DNA from 2 places in the Sulfitobacter sp. W027 genome. Region 1 is predicted to be linked to the other one. Evidence: riboswitches for the same ligand, from Rfam matches in the RefSeq annotation. Region 1 holds a riboswitch; the other holds the start of a gene.
The links. Region 1 has a riboswitch for thiamine pyrophosphate ahead of thiB (thiamine ABC transporter substrate binding subunit). Riboswitches for the same ligand answer to the same signal wherever they lie in the genome.

Region 1 (6,052 bases):
TTGCCGAACCACGATTTGGCGGTGAAGCGTCTGGTTGAAGGGTTGCCCTCAGATCAAGATATCTCTTACCGTTTCACTGCCGCCGATTTAAGCGACATCAACGCCACCTCTGAGCCGATCATCGGTCGTTTCCGCACCGCGCCGGCCGCCCGCCGGAATGTGCGCTTTGCTTGGTCGGGCGATACCGCCGGTCAGGGCTGGGGCATCGACGATGAGGGCATGCGGACCTATGCGACTATGGCCAAACACCGCCCCGACTTCTTCCTGCATTCCGGAGATACCATCTATGCCGATGGCCCGCTTGAGGATGAGGTGCAGCTTGACGGTGGCACGATGTGGAAGAACACCACCATCATTGACGAAAAACGCAAGGTGGCCGAGACGCTGGACGAATATCGCGGCCAGTGGAAATACAACCTGATGGACGACCATGTGCGCGAGATGAACGCCCATGTGCCGACGTTCATGCAGTGGGATGACCATGAGGTCGTAAACAACTGGTCCTCTTCGCGCAGCCTGATGGAAGACGACCGCTATAGCGAGAAGTCGATCCATGTCCTCGCCGCCCGGGCCTCGCAAGCCTTCCATGAGATGACCCCGCTGCGCATCACCCCCGCCGAGCCGGGCCGGGTTTACCGCAAGATCAACTACGGTCCGATGCTGGATGTCTTTTTCCTTGACCTGCGCAGCTACCGGGGGCCGAACAGCGAGAACATGCAGACCGAGATGTCGCAGGCCACAGAGATCCTCGGGGCCGAACAGATGGCATGGCTCAAGCGCGAGTTGACCAATTCGTCGGCCACATGGAAGGTCATCGCCTGCGACATGCCCATCGGTCTGGTCGTTGGCGGCGGGGCCGAGGCGGTTGCCAATGGCGACAACGGTGCCGCCAAGGGCCGCGAGCAAGAGATTGCAGGGCTGCTGCGTTTCATCAAGACCGCGCAGGTCGATAACGTCGTTTGGTTCACGGCGGATGTGCATTACACCGCCGCGCATTATTACAACCCCGACAAGGCGCAGTTTCAAGACTTTGATCCGTTCTGGGAGTTCGTCTCGGGCCCGCTACACGCAGGCACCTTTGGCCCGAACGAATTGGACGGCACCTTTGGCCCCGAGTTGAAATACGTCAAAGCGCCGGAAGAAGGTCAGGTGAACCTGCCGCCTTCCGCCGGACTGCAATTCTTTGGCTTGGTCGATATCGACGCCAAGACCCAGCAGATGAAAGTGCGCCTGATGGACCGCGCCGATACCGAGCTTTACACAGTGACGCTTGACCCTAAGGGCGCTGCGATCTGAAAATCATCTGAGCGGTGAGAGCCAAAGGATCGCCCTTGGAAGGGCGATCCTTTTTCGTGTCTTAGTAGTCGACGCCGCGCTGCGCTTTGATGCCTGCTTTGAACGGATGTTTCACCTCTGACATCTCGGTCACCAGATCGGCATAGTCGCAAAGCTCGGGCCGGGCGTCGCGGCCTGTCAGCACGACGGCGGTGCGTTTGTCGCGGGCATCAAGCCCGGCGATCACGTCTTCGATCTTGAGGTATTCATAGCGGATGGCGATGTTGATCTCATCCATCACCACAAGGTCATAGTCCCCGCTCTCCATCATTTCGCGTGCCTTGCCGAATGCAGCTTCGGCGGCGGCGATGTCGCGGTTGCGGTCTTGGGTGTCCCAGGTGAAACCTTCGCCCATCGTGTGCCATGTCACCTCGTCCAGCTGTTCAAAGAACAGCCGCTCGCCTGTCTTCCATTTGCCCTTGATGAACTGCACCACGCCGACGCGCTGTTTCCATCCAAGGGCGCGTACGACAACGCCAAAAGCAGAAGAGGATTTGCCCTTGCCTGGCCCTGTGTGAACCAGCACCAGACCTTTTTCTGGGTCTTGCAGCTCGGCCACCTTGGCGCGCTGCTCGGCCTGACGCTGCTGCATCTTTTCCTTGTGGTCTTGCGGATCCGCATCGCTCATCGGTCAACTCCTTTAGCTGGTTTCGGGGCACCATAGGCAGAGGGCGGGTCAGGCGAAAGCCTGCATTAGATCATGCCTTCGGATCGGTAACAGACCGCGCCTTGCCGCGCTCCATCCCCAATTGGCGCTCGCGCCAGATCACCAATGCGCCCGCGCTGATCACCAGCGCCGCGCCCGCCAGCATCATCATCGTCGGCAGTTCTGCAAAGAAGACATAGCCCAGCACGATGGCGAAAAGCATCGAGGTATAGTCATAGGGCGCCAGCATCGAAGCCGAGCCAAAGCGATAGGCCGAGGTAATCAGAATTTGCGCCACTCCGCCAATCAGCCCGGCCAGAACCAAGAGGCCGAAGGTTTGCAGATCCGGCATGACCCAACCAAAGGGCAGGGTGCAAAGGGCCAGCAGCGACGCGGTGCAGGAGAAGTAGAAGACGATCGCGGCGGTGTCTTCGTTCTGCACCAGCTGGCGAATGTGGATCTGCACAAGGCTGCGCACCATCGTCGCCATCAGGATCAACAGCGCGCCAATGGTGGCCGTCTGCTCCATCGTGCCGATATTGCTGAACCGCGGCCAGAGGATGATCATCACGCCCACCAGCCCCATCGCGACGGCGGTGACGCGGATCAGGCGGATCTGCTCGCCCAGCAGCACGGCGGCAAGGATGACGGTAAAAATCGGCGTGGCGAAACCGATGGCGGTGACCTCTGGCAGGGGCAGCAGGCCAAGGCCAGTGAAGGTCAGGCCCATCGCAGTAGTGCCAAACAGCCCGCGCCAGACATGGCCCATCGGGTTCTTCGTCTTGAGCCCGCTTTTCAGTTTGCCGCGTTGTGCCAGCCAGATCAGGATCACCGGAATGGCAAAGAAAGAGCGGAAGAAGACCGACTCGCCCGCCGGCACGTCGTCGGCCAGCGACTTGATGATCGCGGACATGCAGGTAAAGAGCAAAATCGCCGTGATCTTCAGCCCGACGCCAAGGGCGGGGCGGGCGGAGAAATCATCGACTTTCATGCTCTGGTCCTCATGCTTCGGGGCCAATCCGTCCGCGGTTGGTTCCGATCTGCCCGCGGTGCAGGAGCAGGTGATCCAGCAGCACGCAGGCCATCATCGCCTCGCCCACGGGCACCGCCCGGATGCCCACGCAGGGATCGTGGCGGCCCTTGGTGATGATCTCGGTCTCTTCGCCTTGTTTGGTGATGGTGCGCCGCGTGGTCAGGATGCTGGACGTCGGTTTGACCGCGAAACGCACGACCACATCCTGCCCGGTGCTGATCCCGCCCAAGATACCGCCCGCATGGTTGGAGGAGTACTCCGGCCCCTCCGGCCCCATGGTGATCTCATCGGCGTTCAATTCGCCCGTCAGCATCGCCGCCGACATGCCTTCGCCGATTTCCACGCCTTTGACGGCATTGATGCTCATCATCGCGGCGGCCAGATCGGTGTCGAGCTTGCCATAGACCGGCGCGCCGATCCCCGCAGGCACGCCGCGCGCGGTGACTTCGATGATTGCACCGACGCTGCTGCCCGATTTGCGCAGCCCGTCGAGATACGCGGCCCAGTCGCCTGCCGCCTTGGCATCGGGTACCCAAAACGGGTTATGCTCGATCTGGTCCCAATCGAACGCATCCCGGTCGATCTTATGTGGACCCATCTGCACCATATAGCCGGTGATTTTCAGGTTCGGCGCCAACGCTTTGATCGCCTCACGCGCCAGACCGCCCGCCGCCACCCGCGCCGCCGTCTCGCGCGCCGAGGAACGCCCACCCCCGCGATAGTCGCGGATGCCGTATTTTTGGAAATAGGTGATGTCGGCGTGACCGGGGCGGAACTTGTCCTTGATATCCCCGTAGTCTTTCGAGCGCTGATCGGTGTTTTCGATCATCAGTTGGATCGGCGTGCCGGTGGTGACGCCCTCGAAAGTGCCGGATAATATCCGCACCTCATCCGCTTCACGCCGCTGCGTGGTGTATTTGTTCTGGCCCGGTTTGCGCTTGTCCAACCACTGCTGGATCATCGCTTCGTCAATCGGCACGCCGGGGGGGCAGCCATCAATCGTGGCGCCAAGGGCGGGCCCGTGGCTCTCGCCCCATGTGGTGACCCGGTAAAGATGGCCAAAGCTGTTGATCGACATGGGCGGACCTCCTGTTGTCAAACCCTTAGCGGGGGCAGCGCCCTGCCTCAAGGGGATTTGCCTTGCCAATTGTGTGGGGGGCATCTACCCCTGACGCTACCTCGGGGGGCCTTTCGGCTGAGATGTGCGTGTTGCGCGGACCCGTTGAACCTGAACCGGTTAACACCGGCGGAGGGAAGGTCCGGACAGACATCCACCTTTTACCTTTCGCCGCAAAAGGAGGATGCAATGAAGTATCTTACACTTGCTGCGGGCGTCATGGGCGCATCGGCTGCATGGGCGGAGACGCCTGAACTGACAGTCTATACCTACGACAGTTTCGTCACCGAATGGGGCCCCGGCCCGGCCATCGAAAAGGGTTTTGAGGCCGAATGCGGCTGCGATCTGAAATTTGTCGGTATGGGCGATGGCGCGGCCTTGCTGGCACGGCTGAAGCTCGAAGGCGCACGCTCTGACGCGGATATCGTGTTGGGCCTCGACACCAGCCTTGTCGCCGCCGCCAAGGAGACAGAGTTGTTTGCGCCGAGCGGGTTGCAAGCCGAATACGACCTGCCGATCATTTGGGAAGATGACGTATTCGTCCCTTACGACTGGGGCTACTTTGCCTTTGTTCACGGCACCGATCTTGCGGCCCCTGCCGATTTCAAAACGCTGGCCGAGAGCGATTTGAAGATCGTCATCCAAGACCCGCGCTCATCGACCCCCGGTTTGGGCCTGCTGATGTGGGTCAAAGCGGCTTACGGCGACGACGCATCCGAGGTTTGGGCTGCGCTGGCGGATAACGTCGTGACCGTGACCAAAGGCTGGTCCGAAGCTTACGGTCTCTTCCTCGAAGGCGAGGCCGACATGGTGCTGAGCTACACCACATCCCCCGCCTACCACCTGATCGCGGAAGAGGATGACAGCAAGACTGCCGCGCTCTTTGACGAAGGCCACTATATGCAGATCGAAGTGGCGGGGAAACTTGCGGGGTCGGATCAGCCGGAACTGGCGGATCAATTCCTGCAATACCTCGTCTCTGATGCCGCACAGTCGGTGCTGCCGACGACCAACTGGATGTATCCTGCCGTGACGCCTCAGGATGGTCTGCCCGAAGGGTTCGACGGGATGATCCAGCCCGGTAAGGCGCTGTTGGTGCCCAATGCCGATGTACCTGCGCTCCGGGAAGAGGCCGTGAACGAATGGCTGACCGCGCTGTCGCGCTAAGCAACAAGACGGGGCTTTTCGCCGCCGCTCTGGTCGCGGGCTTGATCCTCGCCGCCTTGGTCGCCATTTTCATGGCGGCCGATGTGGCGGCGGGGCTGGGGGCCGCGGATTGGGCGGCGGTGCGTTTTACCGTCACGCAGGCGGTGTGGTCGGCGGTGTTGTCCGTTCTGCTCGCGGTACCGGTCGCGCGGGCCTTGGCACGGCGGCGGTTCTGGGGGCGGGGGGCGTTGATTACGCTACTCGGCGCGCCTTTTGTCCTGCCGGTGATCGTGGCGGTGCTGGGGCTACTGACGGTCTTTGGCCGTTCGGGCGTGCTCAACCAGTTTGGTGCGGCTCTAGGCCTGCCGTCGGTGTCGATCTACGGGCTGCACGGCGTGGTTCTGGCCCATGTTTTCTTTAACCTTCCATTGGCGACACGGCTTTTGCTGCAAGGCTGGCAAAGCATCCCGTCCGAGCGGTTTCGGCTGGCCGGACAGCTACAGATGACGCCCCGCGCGCTGTTTCTGACGCTTGAATGGCCGATGTTGCGGCAGGTGTTGCCCGGGGTGGCGGCGCTGATTTTCGTGATTTGCCTAACGAGTTTTGCCGTGGCGTTGACGCTGGGCGGCGGACCGCGTGCGACGACGATTGAACTGGCGATCTATCAGGCGTTTCGGTTTGATTTTGATCTGGGCCTCGCCGCGCTATTATCGGTAGTGCAGCTTGTTCTGGCTGGCACTGCGGCGGTTGCGGCGCTTTGGCTTATTCCGCCGAT
Region 2 (6,052 bases), 1.6 Mb from region 1:
ACCGAACGCCCCCTGACCGAGATCGTGCCCATCGGCAACGGCGCCATGCCCGAGCGCAGTTTCATCGAATGGGACAAGGACGACATCGACGCGTTGCAGATCTTCAAGGTCGATATCCTGGCCCTCGGCATGCTGACCTGTATCGCCAAATGTTTCGACCTCATTGAGGCGCATTACGACCGCCCTCTGGAACTGGCGACCGTCCCGGTGGAGGACCACGAGGACGACGCCACCGGGCGGCCCACCTATGATATGCTCTGCCGGGGCGACAGTCTGGGGGTCTTTCAGGTCGAAAGCCGCGCGCAGATGGCGATGCTGCCGAAACTGCGCCCGCGCGTCTTCTACGATCTAGTGATCGAAGTCGCCATCGTCCGCCCCGGCCCGATCCAAGGCGACATGGTCCACCCCTATCTGCGCCGCCGTCAGGGGCTGGAAAGCGTCGTCTACCCCGCCCCCGGCCCGGCCTATCCGCAGGACGAATTGTTCAGCATCCTCAGCCGGACCTTGGGCGTGCCGATCTTTCAGGAACAGGCGATGAAGATCTCCATCGACGCGGCACGGTTCTCGCCCGCCGAGGCCAATGAACTGCGCAAGGCCATGGCCACCTTCCGCTCGCGCGGGACGATTGAAAAGCTACAGGACAAGATGGTGGGCCGGATGACCAAGCGCGGCTATGACCCGGTCTTCGCGCAGCGCTGTTTCGACCAGATCAAGGGGTTTGGCGAATACGGATTTCCCGAAAGCCATGCGGCGAGTTTTGCCAAGCTGGTCTACGTCTCGTCTTGGATGAAATGCCACTACCCGGCGGCCTTTGCCTGCGCGCTCTTGAACTCGCAGCCGATGGGGTTTTATGCGCCCGCGCAGATCGTGCGGGACGCCCGCGAGCATCAGGTCGAGGTGCGCGATGTGGATGTGAACCTCTCGGACTGGAACTGCACGCTGGAACCCTGCGGCGACGGATTTGCCCTGCGCTTGGGGCTGCGCATGGTGGACGGGCTGCAGGAGAAGGCCGGCGCGCGGATCATGGACCGGCGCGAGATGCCTTACGCGGATGTCGAGGACCTCAAGAGCCGCGCAGGCCTCGACGCCAAGGCGATCCGTCAACTCGCTGCCGCCGACACGATGCGCAGCATGGGGATCGACCGGCGCCAGGCGCTTTGGCAGGCACAAGGGCTGCGCGACGCGCCTGCCTTGCCGATCTTCGACCATGCCGAGGCTTCGGCCCGCGGACCGGAGCCGGAAGTGCATCTGCCGGTGATGCCGAAAGCCGAACAGGTGGTGGCCGACTACCAGACGCTGCGGCTATCGCTGAAGGCGCATCCGATGTCTTTCTACCGCTCCAGCCTCGCCGCACAGGGGTTTTCCTCGGCCCGGGACCTCTCGCGCATGGGGCATGGGAGGCGGGTGAAACTGGCCGGGCTGGTGCTGGTGCGGCAAAAACCCGGCAGCGCCAAGGGGGTGTGTTTCATCACGCTGGAGGATGAATTCGGCGTGGCGAACCTCGTGATCTGGCCCAATATGTTCAAGCTCTACCGCCCCACGATCATGTCGGCGCGGCTTCTGGTGGTCGAGGGCCGCGTGCAGACCGACGGGCGGGTGATCCATGTGGTGGCCGACCGGCTTGAGGACCGCTCTGACAGGCTTGCTTCGCTGTCGGACGCACCGATGCCCGGGATCACTACGCGGGGCGATCATCCAACCCACCCGCTGCCCGGTCAGGTGGCGATGCATTCGCATCCACGCGACGCGCGTGTGATCCCCAAGTCGCGGGATTTTCATTAACGAATCTTCATGTAGTAGATGAAGTAACTCCCGCAAGAATCTGAAAATTATATACAATACATAAAATAACCGTCACCAGTTGACCCCGCCACCCCGCCTCGCTAGCCTGCCCGCAATCCGTTGGGGTGCCGCAAGGCTGAGAGGTGAAAACCGACCCATCGAACCTGATCCGGGTCGTACCGGCGTAGGGAACGGAACCACGCATCGGCCCCATGCGGCCCGTCGTTTATCCCGTATCCACACGCCCTAGGCCCATCTAACACATGGGGGCCAAATGGCGTTTCAAGCACTGACGATTGCGGGGTCCGACAGCGGCGGCGGGGCGGGGATTCAGGCCGACCTCAAGACCTTCAGCGCGCTTGGCGTCTATGGGGCGAGCGTGCTCACCGCCGTGACCGCGCAGAACACCCGCGCGGTCACCGGGGTCGAGATGATCTCCCCCAAAATGATCCGCGCACAGATGGCAGCGGTTTTTGACGATCTGGCGATTGGCGTGGTCAAAGTCGGTATGTTGGGCGATCCAGAGACGATCAATACTGTGGCCGAGGGGCTGGCAAGCTGCGCTGCTCCTGTGGTGCTCGACCCGGTGATGGTGGCGAAATCCGGCGATGCGCTGCTCTCTGCCGAGGCGGTGGCGACCCTGCGCGACCGGATGCTGCCCCTCGCCCATGTGCTGACGCCGAACCTGCCCGAGGCCGCACGGCTGCTGGACAGGCCGGAAGCCACCGATGAGGCCACCATGCTGGAACAGGGCCGCGCCCTGCTCTCTGCCGGTCCCGGCGCGGTGCTGATGAAGGGTGGGCATGGCAAGGGGCAGACCTGCGTCGATCTGCTGATCACCGACGATGAAACCCTGCGCCTTTCCGCGCCCCGCCAGCATACCGCGAACACCCACGGCACCGGCTGCACCCTCTCTGCTGCCATCGCCGCAGGGCTGGCGCGGGGGCAGAGGCTGCAAGACGCCGTACAGGCGGCCCACGCCTATCTGCAACGCGCCATTGCCGCTGCCGACACCCTCAACATCGGCAGCGGCCACGGGCCGGTGCACCATTTCCACGCGGTCTGGCGCAATGAGTGACGTCACCATCATCGGCGCAGGGGTTGCGGGGCTCTGGGCCGCACAGGCCTGTCTGGCGCAGGGGCTACGGCCTCGGTTGGTTGACCGCAAAGGCACGCCCGGCCCGCATGGGTGTTCGTGGTGGGCGGGCGGGATGCTCGCGCCCTTCTGCGAAGGGGCGGTAAGCGAACCTGCGGTGGTGAGCCACGGACGGCGTGCCGCGGTGCTGTGGGGAGAGGTCACGGAAGTCACCCACAGGGGCACGCTGGTCCTCGCCCCCGAACGTGACCGCGCTGAAATCCAGCGGTTTGCCGACCGGACCGAAAGCCACAGCACTTCCGACGCGGAGGCCATCGCGACCCTAGAACCGGACCTCGCAGGGCGTCATCGGCGCGGGCTGTTCTTTGCTGAAGAAGCGCATCTGAACCCGCGCCAAGCGCTGCATGATCTGTCCGAAACGCTCACCGCCCAAGGAGTGAAGGTCGAGACCACGCCCCTCACCCCTTCGGAGGTCACAGGCCCGGTGATTGACTGCCGAGGCATGGCCGCCAGCGCCGACCTACCCAGCCTGCGTGCGGTGCGCGGCGAGATGATCTTGCTGCGCGCGCCTGAGATCACCCTCACCCGCCCGATCCGCCTGCTGCACCCGCGCCACCCGCTTTATGTGGTGCCGCGTGGCGACGGACTTTACATGCTGGGCGCGACCCAGATCGAAAGCGCCAGCCGCGCCAAGATGACGGCTCGCTCGGCGCTGGAATTGCTCTCGGCGGCCTATGCGCTCGACCCGCGCTTTGCCGAAGGGGAGATCGTCGAGATGGGCGCGGACCTGCGCCCGGCCTTTGCCGACAACCTGCCCGGCATCGTGCAACGCGGTGCAGTGCTGCACCTTAATGGATTGTTTCGGCATGGATTTTTAATGGCGCCGGCCTTGGCCGAACAAGCGGCGGCCTTTCTTGCAACAGCGACAACGAGGGATTTATTCCGTGAAGATTGAAGTGAACGGCGAGACGCGTGAGATCACCGCCGCGCAGCTTGGCGCGGCCTTGGCCGAACTAGGCTGGGGCGAGGCGAAAGTCGCCACCGCGCTCAACGGCGCCTTCGTTCCCGCAGGCGCTCGGAGTGCGACGACGCTCAGCGATGGCGACCGGCTCGAAGTTCTCAGCGCCATGCAGGGGGGCTGAACGATGCGCGACTTTTACGGCACCGCCCTGCCCCTGCCGCTGATGCTGGGCACCGCGCGCTACCCGTCGCCCACCGTGATGGAGGCCGCCTTTCGCCAAAGTGCCGCCCCGGTTGCAACCGTTTCGCTGCGCCGCGAACAGGGCGCGGGTCAGGCGTTTTGGGACATGGTGCGCGGGCTTGGCGTGCATCTGCTGCCCAATACCGCCGGTTGCCATTCCGCGCGCGAGGCGATCACTACAGCGCAGATGGCGCGGGAGTATTTCGGCACCAATTGGATCAAGCTGGAGGTCATCGGTCATGCCGACACCCTGCAACCCGATCCCTTCGGGCTGGTCGAGGCCGCCGAGGCGCTCTGCGCCGATGGGTTCGAGGTCTTCCCCTATACCACAGAAGATCAGGTGCTGGCTGCCCGACTGGTCGATGCGGGCTGCCGGGTGCTGATGCCTTGGGGTGCTCCAATCGGCTCCGGGCTGGGGCTGAACAATCTCCACGGGCTGCGCAGCCTGCGGGCGGCATTTCCCGATGTGGCCATGGTAATTGACGCAGGTCTCGGCCTGCCCAGCCATGCGGCGCAGGCTTTGGAGATGGGGTTCGACGCGGTGCTCCTGAACACCGCCGTCGCCGAGGCCCACGACCCCGCCGCCATGGCCGAAGCCTTTGCACTGGCCTGCCGCGCGGGGGCTCTTGCCGCCGCTTCTGGTCCCATGGGTCAACGCGACATGGCCGTGCCCTCCACCCCCGTGATCGGAAAGGCTTGGCTATGACCCTCCCGCGTTTTTATCCCGTTTTTGACAGCGCTGCATGGGTAGCACGGGCAGTGCCCTTGGGCGTGAGGCTGGTGCAACTTCGCATCAAGGATGCACCTGAAGAGGTGTTGCGGAGCGAGATCACCACCGCGCTTGACCTCTGCCGCCAGCACGGCGCGCTGCTGGTGGTGAATGACCACTGGCAACTGGCGATCGAACTGGGGGCCGAGTGGCTGCATCTGGGCCAAGAGGATCTGGACGTGGCCGACATCCCCGCCATCCGCCGGGCGGGACTCAAGCTGGGCCTATCCACCCATGACCATGCTGAGCTTGGCCGCGCGCTGGCCCTCGCCCCCGATTACATCGCGCTTGGCCCCGTCTATCCGACGATCCTGAAAAAGATGAAATGGACCGAACAGGGGCTCGACCGGCTGACGGAATGGAAAGCGCGGATCGGGGATATCCCGCTTTGCGCCATCGGCGGAATGAGCGTCGCCCGCGCGCCGGGGGTCTTTGCCGCCGGGGCCGATACGGTGGCGGCGGTCACGGATATCACCCTGAACCCCGACCCCGAAGCGCGGATGCGCGAATGGCTTGAGGTGACGGCATGAGCCGCTATGCCCGCCAGACCGTTCTGCCGCAGGTCGGTGCCGAGGGACAGGCTCGGCTGGCTGCGGCGCATGTGCTGGTCGTTGGTGCCGGAGCGCTGGCGGTGCCGGTGCTGCAATATCTCGTCGGGGCCGGTGTTGGGCAGATCACGTTGGTCGATGGCGATGTGGTGGCGATGAGCAATCTGCACCGCCAACCGCTCTACCGGATGGATGATATTGGCAGGTCCAAGGTCAAGGCCGCCGCCGAGGCGATGGCGGCTCTGAACCCCGAGGCGACGGTTACGCCCCGCGCTGAATGGCTCACCCCCGCCAATGCGCCCGCGTTGCTTGCGGAATGCGATATCGCCCTCGACTGCGCGGATACGTTCGCCGCCAGTCTGACGCTTTCGGATGGGGCCTTGGCACAGGGCAAACCGCTGATCTCGGCCTCCGCGCTTGGACTGTCGGGCTATGTTGGCGGCTTCTGTGGGCCTGCCCCGTCGCTCCGCGCCGTTTTCCCCGACCTGCCGCAGACGGCAGCCACCTGTGACACGGCGGGCGTCTTGGGCCCTGTGGTGGGGATGATCGGCGCGGCGCAGGCGCAGATGGCGCTCTCGGTGCTGCTGGGGCTGTCGCCCTCCCCGCTTGGGCAGCTGATGATCTGGGACGCCGCACATTGGCGCATGTCGGGCTTT

Region 2: linked by a shared signal. The riboswitch ahead of thiD (bifunctional hydroxymethylpyrimidine kinase/phosphomethylpyrimidine kinase) and the one ahead of thiB (thiamine ABC transporter substrate binding subunit) in region 1 are both predicted to bind thiamine pyrophosphate.

What each region holds. Positions count from the first base shown of each region.
Region 1 is NZ_CP083564.1:211,794-217,845, forward strand. Features, by position in the region: gene K3759_RS01000 (alkaline phosphatase) at 1-1,296, shown strand, start outside; gene cobO (cob(I)yrinic acid a,c-diamide adenosyltransferase) at 1,358-1,963, opposite strand; gene K3759_RS01010 (DMT family transporter) at 2,034-2,972, opposite strand; gene aroC (chorismate synthase) at 2,983-4,092, opposite strand; TPP riboswitch at 4,185-4,286, shown strand; gene thiB (thiamine ABC transporter substrate binding subunit) at 4,321-5,298, shown strand; gene K3759_RS01025 (thiamine/thiamine pyrophosphate ABC transporter permease ThiP) at 5,274-6,052, shown strand, end outside.
Region 2 is NZ_CP083564.1:2,006,768-2,012,819, forward strand. Features, by position in the region: gene K3759_RS09820 (error-prone DNA polymerase) at 1-1,782, shown strand, start outside; TPP riboswitch at 1,894-1,990, shown strand; gene thiD (bifunctional hydroxymethylpyrimidine kinase/phosphomethylpyrimidine kinase) at 2,057-2,860, shown strand; gene K3759_RS09830 (FAD-dependent oxidoreductase) at 2,853-3,833, shown strand; gene thiS (sulfur carrier protein ThiS) at 3,823-4,020, shown strand; gene K3759_RS09840 (thiazole synthase) at 4,024-4,785, shown strand; gene K3759_RS09845 (thiamine phosphate synthase) at 4,782-5,378, shown strand; gene K3759_RS09850 (HesA/MoeB/ThiF family protein) at 5,375-6,052, shown strand, end outside.